Prochlorococcus marinus subsp. pastoris str. CCMP1986: one gene and its partners. The protein of the gene in region 2 binds, or shares a complex with, the protein of the main gene of each other region. Links are inferred from orthologs where the notes say so. Each region holds a gene or a part of one and is shown on either strand. Other genes may lie near its edges.

Region 1 (4,015 bases), 680 kb from region 2 along the record:
CTTGAAATCCATTCAGCATATGTGATGTTGATATAACCTAATCTTTTTGCTAACAAAACACTCCAAAATTGATCACCTCCAAGAAAAATAACGATCCCCTTTTTAGGCCATTTTGCATATTGAGCAGGCCTGATTAACAATTTCCAAAAAGTCTTTGCTTCTGTAACTAATTCAAATTTGTGCCAAGATTTAGCAACTTCATATTCTTTACCAGTAGCATTTGGACACGGTACTAAAACTAATCTTATTGAGTAATTCAGTTTATCAATATTTTTCGAAGTATCATTTATCTTATTTAGATAATCCACTACAGGCCTCACCCACGTTGATAATTCCCCAGGCCCATTAGTGATAATTACAACTGCAATTGATTTTTCTTTCATTGCAGTCAATCCAAGATACATTAAATGCGGACGGCGAGACTTGAACTCGCAAGGCCTAAGCCACACGCTCCTTAGACGTGCGCGTCTACCAATTCCGCCACGTCCGCAAAGGGTTTTCGAGCACAAGGGTGTTCTTAAACCACTAAGTTATCATACATTAATCGCATTAATTTGCGATAATATTTTGTTAATCTGCTCGGTTTAAATATTTAAAAGATGTATTTTATATAACTTAGTTTTAAATACTTAAAATGACTGATTTTTTCTATTGCATAAATAAATAATTATCCACATATAACGTTTTAGGTTGTATTGTTAATCAATGCATTCTTGAAATTCAAAAATTTTATTGAATACTTTTTAAAGTAATTTCAATTTAAATTAATTTTTATTTCTTCAATTTAATTTTGTAATGGTTGAAAAAGTTTTAATTGCTAATCGTGGAGAAATAGCTTTACGAATTATCAGAAGTTGTAGAGAGCTTGATATTGCAACTGTTGCTGTTTATAGCACCGTAGATAAAAAGGCATTGCATGTGCAATTAGCAGATGAAGCAGTTTGCGTTGGAGACTCACTAAGTAACAAGAGTTATTTAAATATTCCTAATATCTTAGCTGCTGCTACATCAAGAGGAGTTGATGCTATTCATCCAGGTTATGGTTTTCTTGCGGAGAACGATAAATTTGCAGAAATGTGTAACGATCATGGTATAACTTTCATTGGTCCATCTCCCAATGCTATTAGATCAATGGGAGACAAATCTACTGCTAAAGAGACAATGGAGAGAGTCGGAGTACCAACTGTTCCTGGAAGCAAAGGTTTATTATCGAGTGTCGAGGAGGCCTACGAAATGGCCCAAGAGATTGGATATCCCGTCATAATAAAAGCCACAGCTGGAGGAGGAGGTAGAGGAATGAGATTGGTTGAAAATAAGGCTAATTTAGAAAAAATGTTTAAAGCAGCCCAAGGAGAAGCAGAAGCGGCATTTGGAAATGATGGTTTATATATGGAGAAATTTATAAAAAAGCCAAGACATGTAGAAATTCAAATCCTTGCTGACAGGTCAGGTAATGTGGTTCATTTAGGAGAGAGAGATTGTTCTGTACAAAGGAGGCACCAAAAATTATTAGAGGAGTCTCCCAGTCCAGCTATAAACTATTCTCTTAGAAAAAAAATGGGTAATGCAGCCATTGCTGCTGCAAAAAGTATTAGTTATGAAGGGGCGGGAACTGTTGAATTTTTAGTAGATGATGATAATAATTTTTACTTTATGGAGATGAATACCAGGATTCAAGTGGAACACCCCGTAACTGAAATGGTTACTGGTGTTGATCTAATTGCTGAACAAATCAAAATAGCTGGAGGTGACAATTTAGGATTTACTCAAGATGATATTCAATTAAATGGACATGCTATTGAATGCAGAATTAATGCGGAAGATCCTTCACATAATTTTCGCCCATCTCCCGGTAAAATAACTGGATGGCTGCCTCCAGGGGGCCCTGGAGTGAGGGTTGATAGTCATGTTTATACTGGTTATGAAATACCGCCATTTTATGATTCACTTATAGGTAAATTAATAGTCTGGGGTAAAGATCGTAATACTGCTATTAAAAGAATGAATAGAGCTTTAAATGAATGCGCTGTAACAGGAATTCCAACAACAATTAACTTTCATTTATCTCTTCTCAATAAAAGGAAATTTATGGAAGGCAAAATTCATACTAAATACGTTGAGGAAGAATTATTACCTAACTATTAATGGAATATAATGCCTTCTTAACTTATACTTTTTAGAATGGCTAATTTGATTAAACCTTGTTGACCAACTAATATTTCTCTTAGAAAACTTATTATTCCTATCCAAATCACTGGGCCAACATCGACGCCCCCAATGGGAGGAATCAATTTTCTCGTAACGTTTAAAATAGAACTTGTTGGAATTGCAATTAATAACCAAAAACCTTTATTTAAATCAACTTTTGGGTACCAAGTTAAAATTAATCTTATTAAAAAGACTAGGGTTAAAAATGATAAAAGGATTCCTAGTGTAAGATCTAAAGCATGTAAATAGTTTTGAGACAATGAAATAACAATTGTTTAATCCATCTTAATAAATAACCCATAAGTTAGGATTTAATTCGTATTATAAATTCAGAATTTAATTTTAAAAAAGTGATTCAAATTTCAAATCTAATATTAGCGGCTGATGTTTCCCCAGAAGTGGCTGGTAGTTCGGGCTTCAATATGATAGCGAGTTTCTTCGCTGCAGCTTTACTTATAGTTATTCCAGCAGCAGCTTTTTTGATCTTTGTTAGCCAAAAAGATTCACTTGAACGTACTTCAGCTACACGTAGACGCTAGTTTTTATAAAAGTTTTAAGTAAACTATATATAAAGGTGTTTTATTGCACCTTAAAAAATAAGTTTTGGAGAAAAAAAGTGGTCAATGCTAGTCTAAATTGGGCGAGTATTGTAGGCATCGTACTAGCTGTATGTGGAGGTGGCCTATATTTTTTGAGGTCATTTAAACCTGCGCTGGCAAGAGATTATGATGTTTTCTTTGCGGCAATAGGTCTTTTATGTGGAGGAATATTATTTTTTCAAGGATGGAGATTAGATCCTATTTTGCAATTTGGGCAGTTTTTATTAGCAGGAACGACGGTATTCTTTGCGTATGAAAGTGTTCGACTAAGAGGTGTTGCCACTGATCAAGCAAGAAGATCTTCTTATTTTGAAGATGATCAGATTCCAGATATGCCTAGAAATTCTTCCAGAAATAGATTTAATGATGATTATAATCAATTTGAGGATTCTGATAGACCTTCTAGAAGATTCAAACCTCAAGATGATGATTTAGAAGATGATTACATGGAAGCTAGATCGCAAAGGAGAAATATATCAAGAGCTATTCCTGAATCTGCAGTCAGCAGGAGGCGTCCTTCTTTAAGAGAGTCTAATCAATTTGAGAATGAAGAACCTAAGAGAAGAAGAAATCGGTCTGAAGATAATAGGATGAGTAATGAAGATAGAAGAGCAAGTTTTGGAGAAAGAAGATCATCAAGAAGTGAAATTAAAAGAGGCTCTCGGCCATTATCTAATCAAGAAGTTTCTAGAAAATCAAATAATTCCTCTCTTAAGGATGCTTCTACCTCCTCTAATAAACCAACAAGGTCATCTATCAGATCTCAGACTTCAACAGAAAAAGTAGAAGATGCATCATTTTCTACAAATATCAATGAAGTAAAAAAGCCTCGTCAAGCAAGAAGCTCAGCAGCTAGTGCAAGATCAACCTCTAAAAATAAAACTGGAAGGTATACTGTGGGAACAAAAAAAAATAAACCCAGAGATAATAGTTCTAGATTTGATGACTAATTAAAATATCCCAGCCCAATTTAGAAATGATTTTTGACTTATTAATTCAATTAAAATAATTGCTAAAAAACCGAGCATTGCAAATCTTCCATTTGTTATTTCTGAATAATTGCTCCATCCAAACTCATATCTATCTTCAATTTCAATTGATTGTTCCTCAATTTTAATTTCTTCAGAATTTGTTTTTTCTAGTTCCATAGCTTCCTGATTATTTTGTTCTTGATTTGAAGTCATGATTGTAATCTAATTTTTAAAATT
Region 2 (5,060 bases):
ATGATCCAGCGCCAAAAGAGACATTAGATCAATGTAAAGCTAGTGATGCTGTACTTTTGGCTTGTGTAGGTGATGTGAAATACGATACTTTACCAAGAGAATTAAGACCAGAAAGTGGTTTACTTAAATTAAGAGAAGCATTAAATTTATTCGCTAATATTAGACCCGTAAAGATAAGAAAATCCTTACTGGATTCAAGTTCTTTTAAAAAAGAAGTTATTGAAAATGTAGATTTAATTGTAGTAAGAGAGCTAATAGGTGGAATCTATTTTGGACAGCCTAGAGGAGAGATCACGCAAACTAAAATTAAAAAAGCTTTCAATACAATGGTTTATGATTCAAACGAAATAGAAAGAATTACAGAAGTTGCAATCAAGATAGCAAATCAAAGAAGTAAAAAAATATGTTCGGTAGATAAATCAAACGTTTTAGAAGTAAGCCAATTATGGAGAGATACAGTTTCACTAGTCGCGTCAAAAGAAAACGATTTAGCTTTAAGTAATATGTATGTTGATAATGCCGCCATGCAACTCGTTAAGGATCCGGGCCAATTTGATGTAATTTTAACTAGTAATTTATTTGGAGATATTTTAAGTGACCTAGCCGCAATGATAACTGGCTCGATTGGAATGCTTCCATCAGCATCATTAAGCAATTCAGGACCTGGAGTCTTTGAACCTGTTCATGGTTCCGCTCCTGATATAGCTGGAAAAAATATAGCTAATCCTATAGCAATGGCTTTGTCTACTTCAATGATGCTTAAAATTGGTCTAAATGAGATAGAAGCAGCTGATGATATAGAAATAGCAATTGATAATGTTTTATCGAAAGGATATAGAACTTCAGATCTAGATAATGGTAATTGCCAAGTTCTTTCTTGTAGTGAAATTGGAGAAAAAATAATCCAAGAAATTTGAATAAAAAATTAATAAATTAAAAAATATCTTTAACTTGAACAAAAGTTGGCATATGACCTGTCAGAATCAATGGATATTGTTTTAATTAAATGTCTAAACGTCATCCAGTAGTTGCTGTAACAGGATCATCAGGTGCAGGAACAAGTACAGTAAAAAGAGCATTTGAGCATATTTTTGCAAGAGAAGATATAGTTCCAGCTGTTGTGGAAGGAGATAGTTATCACAGATTTGAAAGAATGCCTATGAAAAAAGCAATGGCAGAAGCACTCTCAAAAGGGGAGAATTTTTCTCACTTCGGGCCAGAAGCAAATCTTTTTGACAAATTAGAAGAACTTTTTAAAATTTATGGTGAATCAGGTGGAGGTAAAAAAAGATATTATCTTCACAGCACTGAAGAAGCACAGGAACATAATGCAAGACTTGGAACATCATTAGAACCAGGTCAATTCACCCCCTGGGAAGATATTCCAAATGGAACAGATGTTCTTTTCTACGAAGGTTTACATGGTGGTGTTGAGGGAGAAGGATACAATGTTTCCTCCTATGCAGACTTACTTGTTGGTGTTGTACCTATTACAAACTTAGAGTGGATACAAAAAATACATCGGGATAATGCTGAAAGAGGTTATTCAGCAGAAACCATAGTTGATACTATTTTGAGAAGAATGCCAGACTACATAAATCATATTTGTCCACAATTTAGTAAAACGGATATCAATTTCCAGAGAATACCTACTATTGATACATCGAATCCCTTTATATGTAGAAACATTCCTACACCAGATGAAAGTTTTGTAATAATACATTTCAGAAAAGGGGCAAGAGAAAAATGGGGGATTGACTTTCAATATCTTTTGGGAATGATTCATGATTCATTCATGTCAAGCCCAACGAGCATAGTTGTTAATGGAGGGAAAATGGGTTTTGCCATGGAATTGATCCTCACTCCAATAATCCATAAAATGATTGAAGAAAAAAAACATTCGTAGATAGTTTTAGTTCCTTTTACTTAAGCCTTCAAAATAATCTTAATTTTTGAAGGCATAAATTCATGAAAATAAACTTATTATGGTATTTGTAAAATTTAACTAATTAGGAATTTCAAATATTTATATATCTTCCTTGATAAAAGGGCCTTATTTAGACTTAAATAGAAAAAAACAGAGGATATTGTGTCTTTAATCGACTGGTTTGCCGCAAGGAGAAAAGATCAATTTGTTGGGAAGGTATCTCAAGATCCTGAGGAAAGTGATGGTCTTTGGGTTAAATGTTCAGAATGTGGGCAAGTTGCTTATAGAAAAGATTTAATTTCAAATTTTAATGTGTGCAGTAATTGTGGCCATCATAATAGGATTAATAGCGATGAAAGAATAAATATAATTGCTGACAAAGATTCATTTAAAGAGTTTGATGAATCATTAAGTCCCACTGACCCATTAAAATTTAAGGATAGGAGATCTTATTCAGAACGAATAAAGGAGAGTCAACAGGGTACTGGTCTCAAAGATGGAGTAATAACTGGTTTATGCTCCGTTAATTCAATGCCTTTGGCCTTAGCAGTAATGGATTTTAGATTTATGGGGGGATCAATGGGATCCGTAGTAGGAGAAAAGATTACGAGAATTGTTGAAACAGCAACAATTAAAAACTATCCAATTTTAATTGTTTGTGCCTCTGGTGGAGCAAGAATGCAAGAAGGAATGTTAAGCCTTATGCAAATGGCAAAAATATCAGGCGCACTAAAAAAACATAGAGCTAAAAATCTTCTTTACATGCCTTTATTAACTCATCCAACTACAGGTGGAGTTACTGCTAGTTTTGCGATGTTAGGAGATCTAATATTGGCGGAGCCAAAAGCTCTTATTGGATTTGCGGGGAGAAGAGTAATAGAACAAACTTTAAGAGAAAAATTACCTGATAATTTTCAAACAGCAGAATATCTTTTAGAACATGGATTCGTTGATGTAATCGTAAATAGGAAGGAACTTAAAAGCACTTTGACAAAACTTTTAAAAATCCATGGTGTAAAAGAACTGGTTCAGACAAATTAAAAAAATGAATATTATTTTTAAATTTTTTTCTTTATGTTTTACCTTTTTAATTCTAATTTTAAATAACTCTGAATTTGCATATGGTATCGGTAATGTAGATTGGGTACTTTTAAAAGAAAATAATGATGGTAAGGAATGGATTGATATGGGAAGTATTAAGGAAATAAATGCTGGAGAAATAACAGTTTTAACAAAGTTCCTTAAAAATCCTAAAGAACCAAGCGATAAAGAAGAATTATCTCTTTATGTTATGAGAATTAATTGTAATGATAAAACATATAAAGATACTTCAATTAATGGCATCCCACAGTTCGGTTCAAAGTGGCAAACTTCAAATAATGATGAGCTTATTGATGTTGTTATTGAAAAAGGTTGTTCTGAAAAAATAGATTAATGACTAACATTAATATTTCACGAAAATTAAGAATCGCAATTGCTGGCTTAGGATTTGGAAAAAAAATTCATTTAGAAGCTTTAAAAGAATCAGATTACTTAATTCCAACTACAATTTATCACTATAAAAAAGAAAAAGGACCATCATTAGAGAAAGAAACCGGTTTAAATTTTTATCATGATTGGGGAAAATTAGTTAAATCTAAAGATATCGACGGTATAATAATTGCTACATCTCCTGAATCAAGATTTAAATTAGCAAAGGAAGCACTAGAGAATAATAAACATCTCTTATTAGAAAAACCTGTTGCCTTAACTTCCGAAGAAATTGAAGAACTCCAAAGAATATCCTTAATTAATAATTTGAGTGTTTGCGTAGATTTTGAATATAGAGCAGTACCTCTTTTTCTACAAACCAAGAAAATAATTGATGAGAATATTTTAGGTAAAATTTATTTAATTAAACTTGATTGGTTAATGGGCAGCAGATCTGATCCCAAGAGAGCATGGAACTGGTATTCATTAAGAGAAAAAGGGGGAGGAGTAATTGGAGCTTTGGGAACTCATGCATTCGATATGTTGAACTGGTTTTTTGGAGAATCGATAAAAGTATCTGGAAAAATATCAACATCAATTAATGAAAGATCATTGTCTAATTCCTCCAAGATATTGGAAGTAACAAGTGAAGATATTTGTATAGCTAACCTTGAAATAACTAATTACGATAGCGCTCTCATACCATGTCAGGTTTCATTATCCTCGATTTCAAAAAATGGAAGAGGATTTAGTTTGGAAGTGTACGGAAGTGAAGGTTCACTTTTCCTAAGCAGTGAGAATCAAAAAGATTACGTACATGGTTTTAATTTAAAATTTTCAAACAAAGAGGATAAAACATATAATTTGCCTGCGGATCCTCTCTACAATTTTGAAAAAACCTGGTCTGATGGAAGAATTGCACCTGTTAAGAGAATTCACAATTTATGGGCTGAGAGTATCAATAATCAAACACCTGTAATCCCTGGATTGTCTGAGGGACTTACTAGTCAAAGAGTTTGTGAAGCAATAAGAAGATCCTCTGAGAGTGGTATTTCTATAAAAATTTAGCTAAATAAATTGCTGAGTAACAATTATTACTCGATTTTTTAGTGATTTGTATATCTAATGACGTGACATTTGATCCCTCTATATATTAAAATCTCGGAACATATTGCTTATTTTTTCTTAAGCATCTAATTAATTTTTAATTATGGCCCTCGTTCCACTGAGACTACTTTTAGATCACGCAGCCGAGAATCGTTACGGTATACCAGCTTTTAATGTCAATAATCTTGAACAGGTTCAAGCGATCATGGAGGCTGCTTACGAAACTGATAGCCCTGTAATTCTTCAAGCTTCAAGAGGAGCAAGAAATTATGCTGGAGAAATTTTCCTTCGTCACCTGATCCTTGCTGCAACAGAAACTTATCCAAATATTCCAGTTGTAATGCATCAAGATCATGGTAATGAGCCATCAACTTGTTATTCAGCAGCTATTAATGGTTTTACCTCAGTAATGATGGACGGATCTTTAGAGGCAGATGCAAAAACACCCGCAAGTTATGAATATAATGTTGCCGTAACAAAAAAAGTAGTAGACTTCGCACATTCAGTGGGAGTTAGTGTTGAGGGAGAATTAGGTTGCTTAGGATCCTTAGAGACA
Region 3 (3,840 bases), 240 kb from region 2 along the record:
TAGCTCAAAAAAAAGGTATTAATATTACCGCTTTGGGGGGGTTCACTTCTATCATCTTTGAAAATTTTAATCTCCTTCAACATAAGCAGATTAGAAACACTTCACTAGAGTGGGAAAGGTTTACAACTGGTAATACTCATACTGCGTGGGTTATTTGCAGGCAATTAGAGATGAATGCTCCTAAAATAGGTATTGATCTTAAAAGCGCAACAGTTGCTGTAGTTGGTGCTACTGGAGATATAGGCAGTGCTGTTTGTCGATGGTTAATCAATAAAACAGGTATTGGGGAACTTCTTTTGGTAGCTAGGCAAAAGGAACCCTTGGATTCTTTGCAAAAGGAATTAGATGGTGGAACTATCAAAAATCTAGATGAAGCATTGCCTGAAGCAGATATTGTTGTATGGGTAGCAAGTATGCCAAAGACAATGGAAATCGATGCTAATAATCTTAAACAACCATGTTTAATGATTGATGGAGGTTATCCAAAGAATCTAGATGAAAAATTTCAAGGAAATAATATACATGTTGTAAAAGGAGGTATAGTAAGATTCTTCAATGATATAGGTTGGAATATGATGGAACTAGCTGAAATGCAAAATCCCCAGAGAGAAATGTTTGCATGCTTTGCAGAAGCAATGATTTTAGAATTTGAAAAATGTCATACAAACTTTAGCTGGGGAAGAAATAATATATCTCTCGAGAAAATGGAGTTTATTGGAGCTGCTTCTGTAAAGCATGGCTTCTCTGCAATTGGCCTAGATAAGCATCCAAAAGTACTAGCAGTTTGAATTATGCCAAGACGTTATCTTCTTGATTTTGAAAAACCTCTTGTAGAGCTTGAAAAGCAAATAGAGCAAATAAGAGAATTAGCAAGAGATTCAGAAGTAGATGTTAGTCAACAATTACTACAACTAGAAACACTTGCTACAAGAAGAAGAGAGGAAATTTTTAGATCCCTAACACCTGCTCAGAAAATACAAGTAGCTAGACATCCACAAAGACCAAGCACTTTGGATTTTATTCAAATGTTTTGTGATGATTGGATTGAGTTACATGGAGACAGAAATGGAGGAGATGATATGGCTTTAATTGGAGGTTTAGGTTCGGTAAATAATCAACCTGTTCTTTTATTAGGTCATCAGAAAGGAAGAGATACTAAGGAAAATGTAGTTAGAAACTTTGGAATGGCAAAACCTGGAGGTTATAGAAAAGCTTTAAGGTTAATGCAGCATGCTGATAGATTTTCATTGCCTATTCTTACTTTTATTGATACTCCTGGGGCATATGCTGGTCTCTCTGCAGAAGAACAAGGTCAAGGAGAAGCTATAGCTAGAAACCTAAGAGAAATGTTCGGTTTTAAAGTCCCAATAATTGCTACTATTATCGGCGAAGGCGGGTCTGGTGGAGCTCTTGGAATTGGGGTAGCTGATAGGCTATTGATGTTTGAACATAGTGTTTATACTGTTGCTAGTCCAGAAGCATGTGCCTCAATTCTTTGGAGAGATGCTGCAAAAGCTTCTGAAGCTGCAACTGCGTTAAAAATAACTGGAAAAGATCTTCTTGAGTTAGGTGTAATAGATGAAGTTTTATCAGAACCAGCAGGTGGTAATAACTGGGCTCCTATAGAGGCTGGGAATACTCTAAAAGGTGCTATTGAGAAGCACCTTAATGAATTATTGGAATTGAAGAAAGAGGAACTTTTAGAACAAAGATATTCAAAATTCAGGGTTCTGGGAAAATTTGTTGAATCAAATAATTTTGAAGAAATTCAGGAACAATTACCTCAAATAACAGAATAAATTGAAATTAGCATACATTACAGGAGCCACTAAAGGTATTGGTAGAGCTACAGCAGTAACTTTCGCAAATGCTGGTTGGGATTTAATTTTACTCGCAAGAGATTTAGAGATGTTGGAAATACTAAGAGATGAACTATCAGATACAGGGTCAACAATAAATCTTGTAAAGTGCAATTTATCTAATGCAAATGAAATAAATAATTCAATTAACGAATCAATAAAAAAATATGGGTGCCCTTCCGTTTTAATAAATAATGCTGGATGTGCTTTCAATGGAAATTTAGTTGAAATGTCTTTGACAAAATGGCAAGAAATAATTCAAATTAATCTCACAAGTATATTTCAAATATGTAGTTTAATTGTCCCCAAAATGAGAAAAAATGGAGGCTTGATTATTAATGTCAGCAGTCATGCTTCTTATAATGCTTTCCCTCAGTGGGGTGCTTATTGCGTATCAAAATCTGCTTTAGCGATGTTTACAAAGTGTCTTAGAGAAGAAGAGAGATCTAACTCGATAAGAGCATGCACAATTACTTTAGGTTCAGTTAATACCCCTCTTTGGGAGACGGAATCAATAAAATCAGATTTCGATAGATCATCTATGCTTTCTTCTACAAACGTCTCAAATACAATTTTATATATTGCTGAACAACCAGAATCACAATTAATTGAAGACTTAACTCTTATGCCTGCAGGAGGTGCTTTTTGACCCTAGTTTATCAAGTCGCAATAACGATAAAGTGATTTTTTTTAGGGATTGAAGAACCCGATTGAACATAAGAATGTGATATAGTGTGTAAGCAAATAAGCTCAAGAAAGTTACAGTAAATCAAGTTTGCATACTATTTCCTGTTTAGAATTTTATGACTTCTACATTACCCAACGATAATATTAAAAATATTGATGAAAAGATTTCTAATAAATTAATCTCCGAGATAATAAGGGACCGTATCAAAAGCAAAGGTACAAGATTCAGTGCAAATGATAATATCGCTGACTTTATTAATCCTGGTGAGCTAAAAGTTCTAGAAAAGGAGGTGGCTTCCAGAATTAAAGATTTACTTAAGTCTTTAGTTATTGATGTGGATAATGACCACAATACTCAGGAGACAGCAGAAAGAGTTTCAAAAATGTACCTAAACGAAGTTTTTAAAGGTAGATACCATGAACAGCCAAAGGTTACAAGTTTCCCAAATGATAAAAACCTTGATGAAATTTATACTGTCGGACCAATAACAGTGAGGTCCGCTTGCTCTCATCATTTAGTTCCAATTTTAGGAGAATGTTGGATAGGAATTAAACCAGGTAGTAAAGTTATAGGTCTTTCTAAATTCGCTAGAGTAGCGGATTGGGTATTCTCTAGACCACATATACAAGAAGAAGCAGTAATGATTCTTGCAGATGAAATAGAAAAACTATGTGAACCCAAGGGGCTAGGCATAATAGTCAAAGCTCAACATTACTGTATGAAGTGGAGAGGAGTTAAAGAGCCGAATACTAGCATGATAAATTCAGTAGTTAGAGGAGATTTTAGACATGATATAAGCCTAAAACAAGAATTTTTTGAGCTAGTAAGACAACAATCTTCTAATAATAATTACTAAAAATTAGTATTTTTTATTTCTTTAATAATTAAACCAACTTTATGAATATCTTTTATTCCTGGGGAGGTTTCAACACTGCTCGAAATATCAATACCATTTGGTTTTATATTTTTTAAAATCTCAACTATCCATTCAGTGGAAACGCCTCCTGCAATCCACCAAGGTTTGCTAAAACTTAAATCTTCTAAATATTGTTGTTTTATTCTTTTTCCCGAACCACCATATGTTTCTTTATTCCATGAATCTAAAAGTATTGCATCTATAAAGTTTTCATAAGGTTTAATCTTTTCAAGATCTTTTTTATTTTTTATTCTAAAAGCTTTCCATAAGCCAACGTCTGGAATCCGTTTTTTTAATTTTTGACAATAATCAATATCCTCATCTCCATGGAGTTGAATTATAGTTTCGTTTGGTTCTCCTAAAAAACCTTTAATAAT

What was found. The genes of interacting proteins can lie anywhere in the genome.
Region 1: the proteins of accD (region 2) and accC are in contact, whole or in part, in a solved structure (PDB 8UXZ), measured with the Escherichia coli proteins. The link is inferred for Prochlorococcus marinus subsp. pastoris str. CCMP1986 from one-to-one orthologs.
Region 3: the proteins of accD (region 2) and TX50_RS02860 are in contact, whole or in part, in a solved structure (PDB 8UXZ), measured with the Escherichia coli proteins. The link is inferred for Prochlorococcus marinus subsp. pastoris str. CCMP1986 from one-to-one orthologs.

Annotation. Positions count from the first base shown.
Region 1 is NC_005072.1:65,046-69,060, forward strand. What follows is about bases 1-2,970. They hold accC (acetyl-CoA carboxylase biotin carboxylase subunit), read left to right. Parts: upstream 1-795; coding sequence 796-2,145; downstream 2,146-2,970. Other genes in these bases: TX50_RS00310 (hypothetical protein), read right to left, coding at 1-404; TX50_RS00325 (YggT family protein), read right to left, coding at 2,163-2,468; psbX (photosystem II reaction center X protein), read left to right, coding at 2,559-2,747; TX50_RS00335 (Ycf66 family protein), read left to right, coding at 2,825-2,970. In the rest of the region: more of TX50_RS00335, read left to right, coding at 2,971-3,757; TX50_RS00340 (chlorophyll a/b-binding protein), read right to left, coding at 3,758-3,991; TX50_RS00345 (ABC transporter ATP-binding protein/permease), read right to left, coding at 4,001-4,015. UniProt on the Escherichia coli protein: This protein is a component of the acetyl coenzyme A carboxylase complex; first, biotin carboxylase catalyzes the carboxylation of the carrier protein and then the transcarboxylase transfers the carboxyl group to form malonyl-CoA.
Region 2 is NC_005072.1:743,596-748,655, reverse strand. What follows is about bases 1,060-4,028. They hold accD (acetyl-CoA carboxylase, carboxyltransferase subunit beta), read left to right. Parts: upstream 1,060-2,089; coding sequence 2,090-2,968; downstream 2,969-4,028. Other genes in these bases: TX50_RS04175 (Gfo/Idh/MocA family protein), read left to right, coding at 3,362-4,028; TX50_RS04180 (hypothetical protein), read left to right, coding at 2,973-3,362; TX50_RS04190 (phosphoribulokinase), read left to right, coding at 1,060-1,906. Outside these bases: leuB (3-isopropylmalate dehydrogenase), read left to right, coding at 1-917; more of TX50_RS04190, read left to right, coding at 1,007-1,059; more of TX50_RS04175, read left to right, coding at 4,029-4,465; fba (class II fructose-bisphosphate aldolase), read left to right, coding at 4,608-5,060.
Region 3 is NC_005072.1:504,710-508,549, forward strand. Bases 1-2,795 are described here. They hold TX50_RS02860 (acetyl-CoA carboxylase carboxyltransferase subunit alpha), read left to right. Parts: upstream 1-791; coding sequence 792-1,799; downstream 1,800-2,795. Other genes in these bases: TX50_RS02855 (long-chain acyl-[acyl-carrier-protein] reductase), read left to right, coding at 1-788; TX50_RS02865 (SDR family oxidoreductase), read left to right, coding at 1,801-2,508; folE (GTP cyclohydrolase I), read left to right, coding at 2,663-2,795. Also shown: more of folE, read left to right, coding at 2,796-3,403; TX50_RS02875 (phosphoribosylanthranilate isomerase), read right to left, coding at 3,400-3,840. UniProt on the Escherichia coli protein: Component of the acetyl coenzyme A carboxylase (ACC) complex. First, biotin carboxylase catalyzes the carboxylation of biotin on its carrier protein (BCCP) and then the CO(2) group is transferred by the carboxyltransferase to acetyl-CoA to form malonyl-CoA.